One region of the Streptomyces sp. NPDC001002 genome, then DNA from elsewhere that is predicted to be linked to it. Evidence: riboswitches for the same ligand, from Rfam matches in the RefSeq annotation. Region 1 holds a riboswitch; each other region holds the start of a gene.
What was found. A riboswitch is a leader RNA that binds a small molecule or an ion and turns the genes downstream of it on or off. The one in region 1 is predicted to bind S-adenosylmethionine.
Positions count from the first base shown of each region.

Region 2: it holds a riboswitch for S-adenosylmethionine, as region 1 does, so the genes downstream of both, thrC (threonine synthase) here and ACWDR3_RS11860 (putative leader peptide) in region 1, are expected to answer to the same signal.
Region 3: it holds a riboswitch for S-adenosylmethionine, as region 1 does, so the genes downstream of both, ACWDR3_RS21505 (amino acid ABC transporter permease) here and ACWDR3_RS11860 (putative leader peptide) in region 1, are expected to answer to the same signal.
Region 4: it holds a riboswitch for S-adenosylmethionine, as region 1 does, so the genes downstream of both, ACWDR3_RS42610 (aminotransferase class V-fold PLP-dependent enzyme) here and ACWDR3_RS11860 (putative leader peptide) in region 1, are expected to answer to the same signal.

Region 1 is NZ_JBSFLV010000019.1:39,186-43,390, reverse strand. It holds gene ACWDR3_RS11870 (ABC transporter permease) at 1-180, opposite strand, end outside; gene ACWDR3_RS11865 (ABC transporter substrate-binding protein) at 184-1,803, opposite strand; gene ACWDR3_RS11860 (putative leader peptide) at 2,025-2,135, opposite strand; SAM riboswitch class IV at 2,155-2,268, opposite strand; gene ACWDR3_RS11855 (putative leader peptide) at 2,405-2,488, shown strand; gene ACWDR3_RS11850 (sulfite oxidase) at 2,612-3,889, shown strand; gene ACWDR3_RS11845 (MFS transporter) at 3,901-4,205, shown strand, end outside.
Region 2 is NZ_JBSFLV010000005.1:33,539-37,743, forward strand. It holds gene ACWDR3_RS04200 (MoaD/ThiS family protein) at 1-276, opposite strand; gene thrC (threonine synthase) at 273-1,562, opposite strand; SAM riboswitch class I at 1,580-1,734, opposite strand; gene ACWDR3_RS04210 (glucosyl-3-phosphoglycerate synthase) at 1,905-2,849, shown strand; gene ACWDR3_RS04215 (alpha,alpha-trehalose-phosphate synthase (UDP-forming)) at 2,976-4,205, shown strand, end outside.
Region 3 is NZ_JBSFLV010000045.1:16,625-20,829, reverse strand. It holds gene ACWDR3_RS21515 (putative leader peptide) at 1-50, shown strand, start outside; gene ACWDR3_RS21510 (glutathione S-transferase C-terminal domain-containing protein) at 205-1,068, shown strand; SAM riboswitch class IV at 1,145-1,254, shown strand; gene ACWDR3_RS21505 (amino acid ABC transporter permease) at 1,593-2,573, shown strand; gene ACWDR3_RS21500 (amino acid ABC transporter ATP-binding protein) at 2,570-3,367, shown strand; gene ACWDR3_RS21495 (ABC transporter substrate-binding protein) at 3,433-4,205, shown strand, end outside.
Region 4 is NZ_JBSFLV010000185.1:6,243-10,447, forward strand. It holds gene ACWDR3_RS42600 (rhomboid family intramembrane serine protease) at 1-389, shown strand, start outside; gene ACWDR3_RS42605 (Lrp/AsnC family transcriptional regulator) at 386-667, shown strand; gene ACWDR3_RS42610 (aminotransferase class V-fold PLP-dependent enzyme) at 700-2,061, opposite strand; SAM riboswitch class IV at 2,228-2,344, opposite strand; gene trpD (anthranilate phosphoribosyltransferase) at 2,421-3,485, opposite strand; gene qcrB (cytochrome bc1 complex cytochrome b subunit) at 3,619-4,205, opposite strand, start outside.

The DNA of each region.
Region 1 (4,205 bases):
GTACTCGTGCCGCAGTGCGGCCAGTTGGGCCGGGTCGACCTGCCCCGAGTCCATGCCGGCACTGGCCATCGCCGTGACCGGATCGCCGGGCAGGTAGTCGAGCACCAGGAAGGACACCGTGTAGGCCGCCCACAGCACACCGACCGCCTGGGCGAGCCGTTTGATCGCATAGCGGCGCATGCGTCAGCCGATCCAGGTGTCGTGCAGCTGGATCCGGCTGCCCGAGTCGAAGTCGAGGTCGTGCACCTTCTTCGACACGCCCAGCTGGGTCTGGAGTTCCACCACGGGCACGTTGTACGCGTTCTCCACGATCGACTTCTGCGCCTCGTCCACCAACTGCTTGCGCTTCGCGGTGTCCGCGGTCGCGGCCTGGCCGGACAGAGCCGTGTCCAGTGAACTGGCGGGCAGCCGGTAGAAGTTGGCCAGCTGGGTGGAGAAGGAGCTGCGCAGGATGTCCGGGTCGGCGCGGGTCACGTTGCTCCACACCGCGTCGAAGTCACCGCCCTGGAGCGTAGTGGCGAACTGACTGACCTGGCCCTGCTTGAGCACCACGTCGATCCCGACGGCCTTCAGCTGCTGCTGGACCAGTTCCAGCGCGGGCTGGTTGGTGGCCGAGTTGGGGAACCAGCTGATGGTCAGGCTCAGCTTCTTGCCGTCCTTGGCGCGGATGCCGTCGCTGCCCGCCGTCCAACCGGCCGCGTCCAGCAGGGACTTCGCCTTGGCCGCGTCGAAGGCCAGGTCCGCGGAGAGGTCGGTGTAGTCGGGCGTGGTGTGCGCGAGGACGCTGGTCGCCGGCTGGGTGCCGGTCGGGAACACGGTGTCGGCTATCTGCTTGCGGTCGACGGCGGCCAGGATCGCCTGGCGCACTTTCACGTCCTTGAGCAGCGGCCGCGAGTTGTTGAGTCCCAGGCCGAACACCACCCCGGGGTTGGCCCGGCGCAGGAGGGTGACCGAACCGCCCTTGAGCGCCGCCTCGTTGGCCTTGCCGACGCTGCTGATCGCGTCCACCTGCCCGGACTGGAGACTGCCGGCCCGCACCCCCGCCTCGGGCACGACCTTGAACACCACCTGGTCCAGGTAGGCCTCGCCCTTCCTGGACCACAGCGAGGAGCCCCAGGCGTAGCCGGTGCGCTTGGCCAGGGTGATCGACTGGTTCTGCACGTACTGCTTCAGTACGAACGGGCCGGAGCCGATCACCCCCTGGCTGCACTTCCGCTGCGGGGTCCGCTTCACGCTCGCCGACGACTCGATGCCCAGGGAGTGGGTCGAAGTGGCCTGCAGGAACTGGGCGTTGGGCTGCTTGAAGGCCACCTTGACGGTGAGCGGGTCGACCACGGTGGTGCTCTTGACGCCGCTCAGATAGCCCTGGGCGAGTACCCCCAGGGCGCCGAGCTTCGGCACCGCGTCGAAATTGTCCTTGACGACCTGCGCGGTCAGCTGGGAACCGTCGCTGAAGGTGACCCCCGAGCGCAGATGGAACGTGAACGTCGTCGCGTCGGCGTTGATGTCCCAGCTCTTGGCCAGCCATGGCACGATCTTGCCGGTCTGGGGGTCCTGGTCTGTCAGCGAGTCGACGGTCTGACGTACGGAGTAGATGCTGTCGTTGCTGCCGACCTGCTGCGGGTCCACGCAGCCGGCGTCGGAACCCACCGCGAAGGTCAACGAACCACCGGACTTCGCCGGGCCGCTGCCGCTGCCGCTGTCGGAGCCGCCGGAGCCGCAGGCGGTCAACAGGACACTGGTGGTCAGAAGGGCGGCCAGTGCCGTCCATCGAGTGGGTCGGAAATCCGGATGTGCTCTCACGGAGGGTGCTCCTACTCGTGTCACTGCTCGTGTCACTGGTCGTGTGTCGCCCGTCGTGTGCCGCCCCGCGGAGCACGGCTGCGCGCGGGCATGCCGCACCGGTCGGCGCAACGCCGATGACGGGGCAGGGGAGTTCAGGGAGTCAGGGGGGAGTGGCTACGGGCCGCGACGGACGTCGGACGGACGCGGTCGTGGCGGTCAGCTGCGACGCAGATAAGCCGTCAGCCGCGACAGAGACAGCTGGTGAAGCGCTGAAGGTCGATGTGACGCCGACGGGAGAGCCGGGAGAAGGCGTTCAGGTCACTGCTGTGTCGCACGACCGTCCTCCACATCTCCGCCCCCGGCCACGGGGTCCCGCGCTTGCAGAGATCGTCGGTGATCCTGCCGGGCTTTCACCTGGAGCACCCCACCGCGTCGGAGGGTTGCCGGTCAGCAAGCCAGGGCTTGACGCTGACACTCGATGCCGACCGCGATCGTACGGATCGACGTCGTCGTACGTCAATGGAGCCCTTCACCCGTCAACCACCCTCCCCGCGCTGCCGTTCCGGCCTGACGCGGACGCCTCGTTGACACCCTCCGCTGCGCGTGTTTGCATCCCGCCATGCCGTTGTCGCAGTCGCTGACCCGCCGCCGTGCCGTGGACCTTGTCCGCGTCGCCGCCGCGCTGTGTCGACCGACCGGCTGATCGAGCACCTCCTCGCACCTCTGCCAACAGCCGTGCCGCACAGGCCGGTTGAGCATCCGCCGGCACGTCTCGCGATCCTCCGTGCCGCCCGCACGCTTCGCTCGGACAAGACGAGGACACGCCATGCCGACACCCGCGATCCCGCTCGGCCACCGCCACGAAACGGACTACGACCGCCGCAGACTGCGCCAGTGGCTGGCCGGTGAGGCCAGAGCCGACGGCGTCACCCGCCGGCGGCTGCTCACCCTGCTCGCCGCCACCGCCGCCGGGACCGCGCTCGGCGGCACCCGGCCCGCCCGCGCCGCGGTCCCCGGGATCGTCAAACCCCTGCCGCCCGAGTGGTTCATCGAGCGCGGCACCAACGCCGAGACCCGCTGGGAGGCGCTGCGCGGAACCGGCCACCACACCCCCAACGACCTCTTCTTCGTACGCAACCACACCGCCACCCCCGTCCTGGACGCCGACGACTGGCGGTTGCGGCTGTGGGGGAGCGGGCTGCGCGGCACTCCCAGTGAGGACCGGCCGGTGGAGTTCGGGTACGACGACCTGCGTGCCCTGCCCGCCGTCACCCGTACCGCCTTCGTCGAGTGCGCCGGAAACGGCCGCTCCTACTACACGAACCAGCAGGGCGAGACGGTCACCGGCACCGCGTGGACCCTGGGCGCGATCGGCGTCGCCCGCTGGCGCGGGGTGCGCCTGGCCGACGTACTGCGCAGGGCCGGACTGTCCCGGAACGCCGTGGACGTGCAACCGCGGGGCCTGGACGCCGATTACGTCAGCGGCGGCGAGAGCCTGGGCCGGGTACGCCGTCCGCTGCCGCTGGCCAAGGCGCTGGACGACGTGCTGCTCGCGTACGAGATGAACGGCGAGCCGCTGCCGTACGACCACGGGTACCCGGTGCGGGTGCTGGTGCCGTCCTGGGTGGGGATCGCGTCGATCAAGTGGGTCGGCGACATCGAGGTGTCCGCGCAGCCGCTCCTCTCGCCCTGGAACACCACGTTCTACCGCCTGTTCGGCCCGTCCTACCCGGAAGGCGGCAGCGCGCCGCTCACCCGGCAGGCCACCAAGAGCGCCTTCGAGCTGGCGAGCGGGGCCACGTTCGCGGCGGGACACCGGCACGTGCTGCACGGGCGGTCGTGGTCGGGCGCGGGCGCCGTGGACCACGTCGACATCAGCACCGACGGCGGCGCGAACTGGCGGCGCGCCCACCTGCACGACCGTCCCCGCACCGGCACATGGACCCGCTGGTCCCTGAACTGGCACCCCGAGGCACCCGGTGCCACCCAGCTGCTGGCCCGCGCCACGGACACGGCCGGCCGTACGCAACCGGACCTCGCCGTGCCCAACACGCAGGGCTACCTGTTCGACGCGGTGGTACGGCATCCGGTGAGCGTGGTGTGACGGACGTCTGAATGCTCCCGGGACAAGACCGCGCCACCCGGCGCGTACTGCTGGTGTGCATGGCCGCAGGGGCAACCACCCTGCTGGACCAGGCAGTTCTGAACATCGCCGTTCCGAGCATGCGGCACTCGCTCGGGGCCGGTGCGGCGGACGTCCAGTGGATCGTGGCCGGTTACTCACTCGCCTTCGGCCTGGCCCTCGTGCCCGGCGGCAGCCTCGGCGACCTGCACGGACGCAAGCGGTTCTTCATCGTCGGCATGGCCGTCTTCCTCCTGGCGGGGGTGACGGCCGCGACCGGTGGCGGTCCGGGCATCGT
Region 2 (4,205 bases), on a different contig from region 1:
TCAGCCACCGGCGACGGCGGGGATGATCGAGACGCCGGCCCCGTCCGGGGTCGCCGTCTCCAGACCCTGCTCGAACCGCACGTCGTCGTCGTTCACGTACACATTGACGAACCGCCGCAGCTTGCCCTGATCGTCCAGCACACGCGCGGCGATACCGGCGTGGTTCTTCTCCAGATCAGCGATGACCTCACCGAGGGTCGCCCCTTCGGCCGTCACCTCGGCCTCGCCACCCGTGTAGGGCCGCAGGATGGTCGGGATACGGACGGAAACGCTCATGATGCGAGGCCTGCCTCTCGGAAGGAGTCGAGGTTCGGACGGATGGTGGCGGTCAAACCGGTGCCGGCCACCGCGTCCAGGGTCTTCAGGCCGTCGCCGGTGTTCAGCACGACCGTGGTCTTGGTCGGGTCGAGGAGACCGTTCTCGATCAGCTTCTTCGCGACGCCGACCGTCACGCCACCGGCCGTCTCCGCGAAAATACCCTCGGTGCGGGCCAGCAGCTTGATCGCGTCGACCACCTGCTCGTCGTTCACGTCCTCCACCGCACCGCCCGTCCGGCGCGCGATGTCCAGGACGTACGGCCCGTCCGCCGGGTTGCCGATGGCCAGGGACTTGGCGATGGTGTTCGGCTTCTGGGGGCGGACCACGTCGTGACCCGCCTTGTAGGCGACGGACACCGGCGAGCACCCCTCGGCCTGGGCGCCGAAGATCTTGTACGGCTTGTCCTCGACGAGCCCGAGCTTGATCAGCTCCTGCAGACCCTTGTCGATCTTCGTGAGCTGCGAGCCGGAGGCGATCGGCACCACGAGCTGATCGGGCAGCTGCCAGCCGAGCTGCTCGCAGATCTCGTACGCCAGGGTCTTGGAACCCTCCGCGTAGTACGGCCGCAGGTTGACGTTGACGAAGCCCCAGCCCTCGCCGGCCGGGTCGCCGATCAGCTCGGAGCAGAACCGGTTCACGTCGTCGTAGTTGCCCTCGATGCCGACGAGCTCGCCGCCGTAGATCGCGGCCATGACGACCTTGCCCTGCTCCAGGTCGTGCGGGATGAACACGCAGGAGCGGAAACCGGCGCGGGCCGCGGCGGCACCGACGGCGCCCGCGAGGTTGCCGGTGGAGGAGCAGGAGAGGGTCGTGAAGTTGAAGGCGCGCGCGGCCTCGATGGCCTGGGCCACGACACGGTCCTTGAAGGAGTGCGTCGGGTTGCCCGAGTCGTCCTTCACGAAGAGCTTGCCGGCGTCGACGCCCAGCTCGCGCGCGAGGTTGTCGGCCTGGACGAGCTTGGTCCAGCCGGGGTTGATGTTCGGCTTGGTCGCCACGTCCGCGGGGACCGGCAGCAGCGGCGCGTAACGCCAGATGTTCGCGGGACCCGCTTCGATCCGCTTGCGGAGTTCCTCGGTGTCGTAGGCCGAGAAGTCGTACGCGATCTCGAGCGGGCCGAAACACTCCTCGCACGCGAAGACCGGTCCGAGCGGTACCCGGTGGCCGCACTCACGGCACGAGAGCGCCGCGGCCGGGCCGAGGTCTACGGTGGAGTCGGTGGTGCTTGCAACAGTCTGCACAGCCATGGAGGCGAGGCCCTTTCTCCTCATCTTCCTCGCGACGCATCTCGCCACGAGACGGATTTGGCACCTTCCCTAGCCGGGAGCCTCGCGTAATGATCAACATTGATCTACGAGACCGGCTGGAGGGTTGCCGGGGCTTCATCGGGCCGTATCCCTCTGCCCCTCTGGATGAGCGGTATGCGGTTGTATGAGCGGTTGTGGGCGCCTCCGACCCCCGACATGCGATGGTCATCAGCGTTGTTCAAGACTGTAACCGAAGGCCAGGACAGTTGAGCTAGCCGTCCGAACCGCGAGATGGATCACACAAGATCCACTCGCCGAGAGAACGCAGAGGAGCCGCGCACTGTGCTGAACGAAGTCGAGCGTTGGCTGAGCACCCGCTCCTGGTCCGTGACCGATCGCCCGCTCCACCAGATTCTGGCCGCGAAGCACCGCACGGGCCAGTCGGTCAGTGTCGTGCTGCCCGCGCTCAACGAGGAGGAGACCGTCGGCGACATCGTCGCCGTCATCCGCCACGACCTCATGCAGCAGGTCCCGCTCGTCGACGAGATCGTCGTCGTCGACTCGGGATCCACCGACCGCACGTCCGAGGTCGCCGCGGCGGCCGGCGCGCGGGTCGTCCACCGCGACGACATCCTGCCGCACCTCCCGCCCGTGCCCGGCAAGGGCGAGGTGCTGTGGCGCTCGCTCCTGGTCACCACCGGGGACATCGTCTGTTTCATCGACGCCGACCTGAAGGAGTTCTCCTCGGACTTCGTCTCCGGCATCGTCGGCCCGCTGCTGACCGACCCCGGCGTCGACCTCGTCAAGGCGATGTACGACCGCCCCCTCGGCGGCGCTGCGGGCCAGGGCGGCCGGGTCACCGAACTCATGGCCCGCCCCCTGCTGAACATGCACTGGCCGCAGCTGGCCGGCTTCGTGCAGCCGCTGGGCGGCGAGTACGCGGCCCGCCGCAGCCTGCTGGAACAGCTCCCGTTCCCGGTCGGGTACGGCGTCGAGCTGGGCATGCTGGTCGACGCCCTGCACCTGGTGGGCCTCGACGCGCTGGCCCAGGTGGACGTCGGCGTGCGCAAGCACCGGCACCAGGACGGGCAGGCGCTGGGCCGGATGTCCGCCGCGATCTACCGCACCGCGCAGCTCCGGCTGGCCCGCGGGCACCTGATCCGCCCCTCGCTGACTCAGTTCGAACGGGGCGCGGACGGTTTCGAGCCGCGCACCTACTCCGTGGACACGGAGGAGCGGCCGCCGATGGTGGAGATCGCGGAGTACGCGCAGCGGAAGGTCGCCTGACGTCGGCGGCGGTCGCCCGATGACGTCGGGAGTCGCCTGACGACAGCAGGTCACCCGCCGTATACGGCCTGCTCGCGCGTGCGCTCACATGTTTGAGCGTTTCCCGGCCGGGCTAGGTTGTGGCGTATGGCTTCCACGGCTTCCACCGCTTCTACGGCTTCCGCGCAGGGCGCTGCCCAGGTACTGGTCGCGTCCAACCGCGGCCCGGTCTCCTACGACGTCCAGGACGACGGCTCGCTGGCCGCCCGGCGCGGTGGCGGCGGGCTGGTCTCCGGTCTGTCGGCGATCGGGCCTGACGCGGGCGCGCTGTGGGTGTGCTCGGCGCTGTCCGACGGCGACCGCGAGGCCGTGCGGCGCGGGGTCGGCGAGGACGGTGTGCGGATGCTGGACATCCCGGCCGACGTGCACGCGGACGCGTACAACGGCATCGCCAACTCGGTGCTGTGGTTCGTGCACCACATGCTGTACCAGACGCCGCTGGAGCCGGTCTTCGACGCGGAGTTCCGGCGCCAGTGGGCGTCGTACGAGACGTACAACCGCGCTTTCGCCGAGGCGCTGGCCGAAGAGGCGGCCGAGGGTGCGGCCGTGCTGGTGCAGGACTACCACCTGTGTCTGGTGCCCGGGATGCTCCGCGAGCTCCGTCCCGACCTGCGGATCGGGCACTTCTCGCACACGCCGTGGGCGCCGGTGGACTACTTCCAGATGCTGCCCGACGACATCCGGGCGCGGCTGATGGAGGGCATGCTCGGGGCGGACCGGGTGGGGTTCCTGACCTGGCGGTGGGCGACGGCGTTCCAGAACTGCGCGGGCGCGGTCGACACGGATCGCTGGCTCTCCACGTGGCCGTCGGGCGCCCCGCGGGCCATCGAGCACCTGGGGACGGACGGGACCACCCACCAGGAGCGGATCACCCGCCGGACGCTCATCGGGGTCCACAGCCTCGGTGCCGACGCCGAGTTCCTGCACGCCCGCTCGCACGAGGCGGACGTCGAGGAGCGGATGGCGGCACTGCGCGAGGAGATCGGCGCGGGCCGCCGGACCATCGTCCGGGTGGACCGCACCGAACTCTCGAAGAACATCGTGCGCGGGCTGCTGGCGTACCGGCAGCTGCTCGACGACCGCCCCGAGTGGCGCGAGCGGGTCGTGCACGTGGCATTCGCCTACCCCTCGCGGCAGGACCTCGCCGTGTACCGGGACTACACCGCCGAGGTGCAGCGGGTCGCGGACGAGATCAACTCCCTTTACGGGACGCCCGGTTGGACCCCGGTCGTCCTCCATGTGAAGGACGACTTCGCCCGCTCGCTGGCCGCCTACCGGCTCGCCGACGTGGCCCTCGTCAACCCCATCCGCGACGGC
Region 3 (4,205 bases), on a different contig from region 1:
GCCACATCGATCTGCTGCGCGTCTGCAGCGCGATCAGCCGCCTCGGCTGAGCCGCGCCCCTCCCGTGCCCGCGACGCCCACGCGTCGTCCCGCGACCGGACGCCACCGGCGTCGTCCGTCCGCCACGCACGGCTGAGCCCGGCCCCTTCCCGTCCGACGTCGCTTCCGCCGCGCGTACGTCCGCGCCCGCTCCCGGGGAGAGTCATGTCCGTCACACCGCTGGCCGCCCACACCACCACTCCGTCCACGCCCGCCTTCCGGGGCCGCATCGGCGGCGATCCGCGCAGCGGCCACTACGCCGTTCCGCGCCGCTACCGCCTCCATCTGTCCACCGCGTGTCCCGACGGCCTGCGCATCGCCGTCACCCACAGCCTGCTCGGCCTGGACACCGTCTGTCCGGCGACCTATCTGCCCGCCGTTCCCGACTCCCCGCAGGACGGCCACTCCGTGCTGCGCCCGCTGTACGAGGCGAGCGCCCACCGCTACTCAGGACCGGCCGTCGGACCCGTCCTCAGCGACGACTGGTCCGGGCGGATCGTCAGCACGCACGCTCCGGACATCACCCGCGACCTCGCCCGCCGCTTCGGCGCCGACCGGCTCTCGCTGTACCCGTGCGGCGCGGAGTCGGAGATCGAGGCCGTCGAGCGGATGTGCGCACAGGACATCGAGGGAGCCGCCCAGCGCGCCGGACAGTCCGGCATCGAGCAGGCGGAGCGCGACGCGGCCCTTGAGGCGCTGCTGGAATCGCTGGGCGCTCTGGAGCGCTGGCTCGTCGGCCGCGACCACATGATCCGGGATCAGATCACCGCCGCCGACGTCGAGTTGTGGGTCACGCTGGTCCAACTCGACACCGTGCACCGCCATCACCTGGACGCCTGCGCGGTCGAGCGCATCGCCGACCACCCCACCCTGTGGGCGTACGCCCGCCGGCTGGCCGCCCACCCGGCCTTCGGCACCCATCTCGACCTGGACGGCATCGCCCGCCGCCATCACGCCCGCTGCCGGGGACTGGAGGCGGCCGGCGCGGCCGTACAGATCCTCGACTGGGCTGCCCACGCGGCCCACTAGCAGTCCCGTAGCCGTTCCACTTCGTGGACCGGCGTTGACATTCGTTCGGGCAAGTGTCTTGAATATCGCCCAGAACGGTCATGAGTGTCAGCGACAAGCCCTGGCTTGCTGACCGGCAACCCTCGCACCGCGGTGGGGTGCCCCAGGTGACGACCGGACCGGATGACGTTTCGGTAAGCGCGCGGCCCCTTCCGGGGGCCTCCGACAGTGACAGGTGACGCCATGTACGCAGCTCCCAGGACGGCCGCATGCCGCCCGCAGGGCTGCGTACTGTCGTACGCGAACCTGTTCGTCGCCGACCGCGCCGTCGATCTGCTCCGGGTCAGCAGCGCACTGTGTACCGCACCGGGCCGTGCCCGCTGTCGGGGCTGACGACCACCCAGCCCGCGCACCTCTGACGCACACCCGCCTCCGCCGGTGTGCAGTTCCCCTCCCCGCCCCCAGCCCCGTGCACCCGCGCGCGCCGCCCGCCGTCGCGCGTCCACCGCCGCGGTGCGGGGTGTCCGAACCTGCCGGAGCCCACCATGAGTGAACCCCCTGGCGCCGCCGTGTCCCTCGCCGAGGCACCGCCTGCCGACGAACCGTCAAAACCCCTCACCGCACAGCGAGTTCAGCCGCTGCGCCGGCCGGGGCGCTGGATCGCCACCGCGGTCGTGCTGGTCCTCGCGGCCCAGTTCGTGCACGGCCTGGCGACCAACCCGTTCTACCAGTGGGACCGCTTCGGGTACTGGTTCCTGCGGCCGACCATCCTCGACGGGCTGCTCATCACCCTCGAAGTGGCCGCCTACAGCGCCGTGTTGGGCCTCCTCGGCGGCATCCTGCTCGCCCTGGCCAGACTCTCCAGGTCGCCGGTGCTGCGCGCGGTGAGCTGGACCTACGTCTGGGCCCTGCGCTCGATCCCGCTGATCGTGGTACTGCTCTTCCTCTACAACTTCAGCGCCCTCTACAAGACGTTGAGCGTCGGCGTCCCCTTCGGGCCGGCCTTCTTCTCCTTCGACGAGTCGAGGCTGGCCACGGACATGGTCGTCGCCGTCATCGGCCTGAGTCTCAACGAGGCGGCCTACGCGGCCGAAGTGGTCCGCGGCGGCATCCTCTCCGTCGACCAGGGCCAGCACGAGGCGGCCTCCGCCCTCGGCCTGCCCAAGAGCTACCAGTTCCGCCGGATCGTCTTCCCGCAGGCGCTGCGCTCCATCACCCCGAACTACGTCAACCAGCTGATCGGCCTGATCAAGAGCACCTCGCTGGTCTTCTACGTCTCTCTGCTCGACCTGTTCGGCTCCGCGCAGACGATGGGCTCCACCTACCCCGGCGACATCGTCCCGCTGCTCCTGGTCGTCACCGTCTGGTACCTGATCCTGACCAGCGTGGTGTCCGTCATCCAGTTCTACGTCGAGCGGTACTACGCCCGGGGCGCCACGCGCTCCCTGCCGCCGACCCCGATCCAGAAGCTCCGCACCGGCCTCACCGATCTGCGGGCCCGCATCCGCCGGGAGGCCGCGATATGAGCGCCCAGACCCTCGAACCGCCGACCGACATCACGCCCGCCGCCGTGGAGGTGCACGACGTGCACAAGTGGTACGGCGCCCACCGGGTGCTGGACGGCGTCGACCTGACCGTGCGGCCCGGCGAGGTCACCGTCATCCTCGGCCCGTCCGGCTCTGGCAAGTCCACGCTGCTGCGGGTCATCAACCACCTGGAGAAGCCGGAGATCGGCTACGTCAGCGTCAACGGCGAACTGATCGGCGTGAAGAGGCAGGGGGAGCGGCTGAAGGAGCTCAGCGAGCGGGCCATCCGCGCCCAGCGCAGCCGGATCGGGTTCGTCTTCCAGAACTTCAACCTGTTCCCGCACCTGACCGTCCTCGACAACGTGGCCGCGGCACCGGTGGCCACCGGCCGGCTCGGCAAGCCCGAAGCCCTGGAACTGGCCCGCGAGTTGCTCGGCCGGGTCGGGCTCGGCGAGAAGGCCGGCGCCTATCCGCGCCAGCTGTCCGGCGGCCAGCAGCAGCGCGTCGCCATCGCCCGCGCCCTCGCCCTGCGCCCCGGCGTCATCCTCTTCGACGAGCCGACCTCCGCCCTCGACCCCGAACTCGTCGGCGAAGTCCTCGCCGTCATCAAGGACTTGGCGACCAGCGGCACCACCCTCGTCATCGTCACCCACGAGATCGGCTTCGCCCGCGAGGTCGCCGACCGGGTCGTCTTCATCGACGGCGGAAAGATCGTCGAGCAGGGCCCGCCGCACGAGGTCCTCGACAAGCCGCAGCACGAACGGACCCGCGACTTCCTCAGCAAGGTCCTCTGACCCCCCGCACCTCCAGCACCTTTCGCCCTCTTCCACCGTCCCGAACACCGAACCTAGGAACAGCCATGTCTCCCCTCAGCCTTCGCAGCAGACTCACTCGCGGACTCACCGCCGGCACCGTCGTCGCCGCTCTCGCCGGCGGGCTCGCCGCCTGCGGGGGAGACAGCGACGCGGCCACCACGACCGACAACGCGGCCGCCGGTTCGGTCACCGTGGGTGCCCTGTCCCTCGGCGCCGCCAAGGAGACCACGCTGAAGGTCTCCGAAGTGAAGTCGATCAGCGCCGAGTTGCCCAAGGACATAGCCAAGAGCGGCAAGTTGGAGATCGGTGTCGGCTTTCTGCCCGCCGGCTCCCCGCCGCTCGGTTACGTCGGCTCGGACCAGAAGACCCTCACCGGTTCGGAGACCGACATCGGCCGTCTGGTCGCCGCCGTCCTCGGCCTCAAGCCCGAGCTGAAGAACTCCACTTGGGAGAACCTCTTCATCGGCCTGGACAGCGGCAAGGTCCAGGTCGCCTTCTCCAACGTGACCGACACCGAGGAGCGCAAGGCGAAGTACGAGTTCGCCTCCTACCGCGAGGACAACCTCGGCTTCGCGGTGAAGGCCGACAACTCCTGGAACTTCGACGGCAATTACGAGAACCTCGCCGGCAAGACCGTCGCCGTGGGCGCGGGCACCAACCAGGAGCGGATCCTCCTGGAGTGGAAGAAGAAGCTCGCCGCCGAGGGCAAGAAGGCGCTCACGGTCAAGTACTTCCAGGACAACAACAGCACCTACCTCGCGCTGACCTCCGGGAAGATCGACGCCTACCTCTCGCCGAACCCCTCGGTCGCCTACCA
Region 4 (4,205 bases), on a different contig from region 1:
CGCTCTTCTACCTGGTCTGCGGCTATCTCGCCCTGCTGGGGTACGCGGCCGCCAACTCCTCCTCCGACCAGTCCCTGGTGGGGGCGTCGGGGGCGATCTCGGCGATCCTCGGTGCGTTTCTGTACCTGTTCCCCGGGGCGCGGGTGACGAGCCTGCTGCCGTTCCTGTTCTTTCTGCCGATGCGGTTTCCGGCGTGGGTGGTGCTGCCGTTCTGGGCGGCGCTGCAGTGGGTGGCGGCGGGGCGGGCGGAGCAGGGGCCCGGGGTGGCGTATCTGGCACACCTGGTGGGCTTCTCGCTGGGCTTCGGCTACGCGTGGGCCCGATTCCGCCGTACGACTAGAGTGAAGGCCGCCCCAGCTCCGGCCCCCGAGGGAGAGAACCAGCCGTGATCACCGCGATCGTCCTCATCAAGACCAGCGTGGACCGGATCCCTGAGATCGCGGAGTCGATTGCCTCGCTGGAATCTGTGAGCGAGGTGTTCTCCGTGACGGGTACGTATGACTTGATCGCGATGGTTCGGGTCAAGGAGCACGAGGATCTCGCCGAGGTGATCCCGGGGCGGATCAGCAAGATTCCCGGGGTTGAGGGGACCGATACGCATGTGGCGTTTCGGACGTACTCCCAGCATGACCTGGAGGCGGCTTTTGCGATCGGGTTGGACTCCTGACCACCTGAAGACCGCCTCCGGACCGAAACTCCTCACACAGTCGGGACGCAGCGGCCGTTCTCCGTTGTGTACTTCCACTTGGCGCCGTCGGTCACCAGTTCCTTGACCGCGCCGATGAAGCGCTCCACGTGCTCGTCGGGGGTGCCCGCGCCGAAGCTCACTCGGATTGCGTTGAGGGACTTCTCGCCCGGGGCCGCCTCGGGGGCGCCACATTCGCCCTGGGTCTGGGGGTCGGTGCCCAGGAGGGTGCGGAGCAAGGGGTGGGCGCAGAAGAGGCCGTCGCGGACGCCGATGCCGTACTCGGCGGAGAGTGCGGCGGCGAAGTGGGAGCTGTTCCAGCCGTCGACGACGAAGGAGATCACGCCCACGCGCGGGGCGTCGTCGCCGAAGAGGGACAGGACCTTCACCTCCGGGACTTCCGCCAGGCCCGCCCGTACCTTCCCGATCAGGTGCTGCTCGCGCGCGACCAGCGTGTCGAAGCCCGCCTCGGTCAGCGCCTTGCAGGCCGACGCGATGGAGTAGGCGCCGATCACGTTGGGCGAGCCCGCTTCATGCCTCGCGGCGCTGTCGTGCCACTCCACCTCCACTCCCCCGTCCTCGCGCCGGGCGACCTTGCGGCTGGCGCCGCCGCCCGCGAGGTAGGGGTCGGCCGCCTGGAGCCAGTCGGCGCGGCCGGCCAGGACGCCGGAACCGAAGGGGGCGTACAGCTTGTGGCCGGAGAAGGCGATCCAGTCGACGTCGAGGTCCTGGACGGAGACCGGGTGGTGCGGGGCGAGTTGGGCGGCGTCCAGGACGATGCGGGCGCCGTGGGCATGGGCCGCGGCCGCCAACTCCCGTACCGGCCACAGCTCGCCGGTGACGTTCGAGGCGCCGGTGACGCAGACCAGGGCCGGGCCGTAGGGGTCTCGGTTTGCGAGGGCCTGCTCCAGGGTCTCGACGGCCTGGGCCGGGGTGCGCGGGGCGTTGAGGTAGGTGACGCGGGCGTCCTGCCAGGGCAGCAGCGAGGCGTGGTGCTCGGTCTCGAAGACGAAGACCTGGCAGTCGGCGGGCAGAGCGGCGGCGAGCAGGTTGAGGGAGTCCGTGGTCGAGCGGGTGAAGATCAGCTGGTCGTCGGGGCGGCAGTCCAGGAACTCCTCGACCGTCCGGCGGGCGTTCTCGAAGAGGTCCGTGGAGAGCTGCGAGAGGTAGCCGGCACCGCGGTGGACGCTGCCGTAGTAGGGGGCGTAGGCCGCCACGTCGTCCCAGACGCGCTGGAGGGCGGGGGCGCTGGCCGCGTAGTCGAGCGCCGCGTAGGTGACTTCGCCGCCCGTGACGAGCGGGACGGTGACGTCCCGGCCCAGAACGGGCAGCTGGGCACAAATGGTCGGGGCGGCGGCAGCGGTGGAGACAGACATGGCGAACTCCCGTGAGAGGCAAGGCGGTTCCGCCGTGCGAGCGCGCAGGGCTCAAACACGGAGGAGGGTGAAAGGGGATGTGCGGAGGCGGGGCTCGGCGCCCTATCGCATTCGCTTGCTCACGGAGTACTCCCTCGATGACCAGGACCCCTGGTGTCTTTCGAGGGGCCCGCGCTTGCCGCAGACCTCGCTGCCTACGGCCTGGTCTTCACCCGGGGCACCCCGCCACGGACGGAGGGTTGCCGGACAGTCGGCCGGGGCCTCATGACTGTCACTCATGACCTGGTCCAAAAACTTACGTGAGGTGATCGTCGTCCCGCAACCCGTGTCCGGATCGCGGGACGACGACCGCCGTGGTGCTACGCGTTGCTGGCCGCCGACCAGCGCTCCAGGGTCCGCTTGGCGGCGCCCGAGTCGATCGACTCCGCCGCCTTCGCCATCCCGGCCCGGAGCTGGTCCGCCAGCGGCCCGTCACCCGGCTCCAGGGCCACCAGCGCGGCCGCCGAGTTCAGGAGTACGGCGTCCCGCACGGGGCCCGTCTCGCCGTCCAGGAGCCGGCGGGCGACGCCCGCGTTGAACTCGGGGTCGGCGCCGCGCAGGGCCTCCACGGGGACCAGCGGGAGGCCCACGTCACGGGGGTCGAAGGACTCCTCGGTGACCTTGCCGTCGCGGACGATCCACACCCGGGAGGTGGCCGTGGTCGTCAGCTCGTCGAGGCCGTCGTCGCCGCGGAACACCAGGGAGGAGTTGCCGCGCTCGGCGAAGACGCCCGCGATGATGGGCGCCATCCGCGGGTCGGCGACCCCGACCGCCTGGGCCCGCACCTTGGCGGGGTTGGTCAGCGGGCCCAGCGCGTTGAAGACCGTACGGATGCCCAACTGGCCGCGCGCGGCGCCCGCGTGACGCAGGGCCGGGTGGAACTTGATCGCGAAGCAGAAGGTGATCCCGGCCTCCTCGGCGACCTCGGCCACCCGCTTGGGGGTCAGCTCCAGGTTGACGCCGAGCCGTTCCAGGACGTCGGAGGCGCCGGACGCGGAGGACGCGGCCCGGTTGCCGTGCTTGACGACCTTCGCACCCGTGCCGGCGATCACGATCGAGGACATCGTGGAGATGTTCACCGTCTTCGCGCCGTCGCCACCGGTGCCGACGATGTCCACCGTCTTCCCGGACACCTCGATCACGTTGGCGTGCGCGTACATCGCGCGCACCAGACCGGTGATCTCCTCGACGGTCTCGCCCTTGGCCCGCAGCGCCACCACGAACCCGGCGATCTGCGCGTCCGTCGCCTCGCCGCGCATGATCTGGTCCATCGCCCAGAAGGTCGCGTCGGCGTCCTGGTCCTTGCCGTACAGCAGGGAGTTCAGTACCTCGGGCCAGGAACGGCCCGCCGCGGTGTCGCCTCCAGCGGGGGTCACAGCGCTCATACGGCCGCTCCTGGGTGTCGTAGAAGATGCTTCACAAGACGTGCCCCACCCTATCCAGCGCGTGGCACGGCGAAGGGCCCCGTCCGGTGTTCGGACGGGGCCCTTCGACTGTGGCGTGGCGACGCCTCAGCGATCAGTGGTGGCCGTGGCCGCTCGTGATCTCCTTGTACTCCTCGACGGTGGGCTTGGGGATCTGGGACTCCTCGCCGTAGTACGCCTCGCTCAGCTTGGCGCGCAGCTTCTCGGAGCCCTTCACCTTGCGCTCGACGCCGTTCTCGTCGACGGTCGCGCCGATCGCGGCCGGCACGTACTGCTCGTGCGCGGTGAGCGTGTGCAGCGCGTCCTGGCTGAGCGGCTCGTGCACCTCGATGAACTCACCGTGCGGCAGGCGCTTGATGATGCCCGACTCGCGGCCGTGCAGCACCTTGTCGCGGTCCCGGCGCTGCAGGCCCAGGCAGATCCGCTTGGTGGCGACGAACACCAGGACCGGCACGACGAAGAAGCCGATGCGCACGAACCAGGTGATCGAGTTGATCGACAGGTGGAAGTGCGTGGCCCAGAGGTCGTTGCCGCCACCGACGAGCAGGACGAAGTACCAGGAGATCCAGGCGGCGCCGAACGCGGTACGCGTCGGGACGTTGCGTGGACGGTCCAGGATGTGGTGCTCGCGCTTGTCGCCGGTGACCCAGGACTCGATGAACGGGTAGACCGCGATCGAGA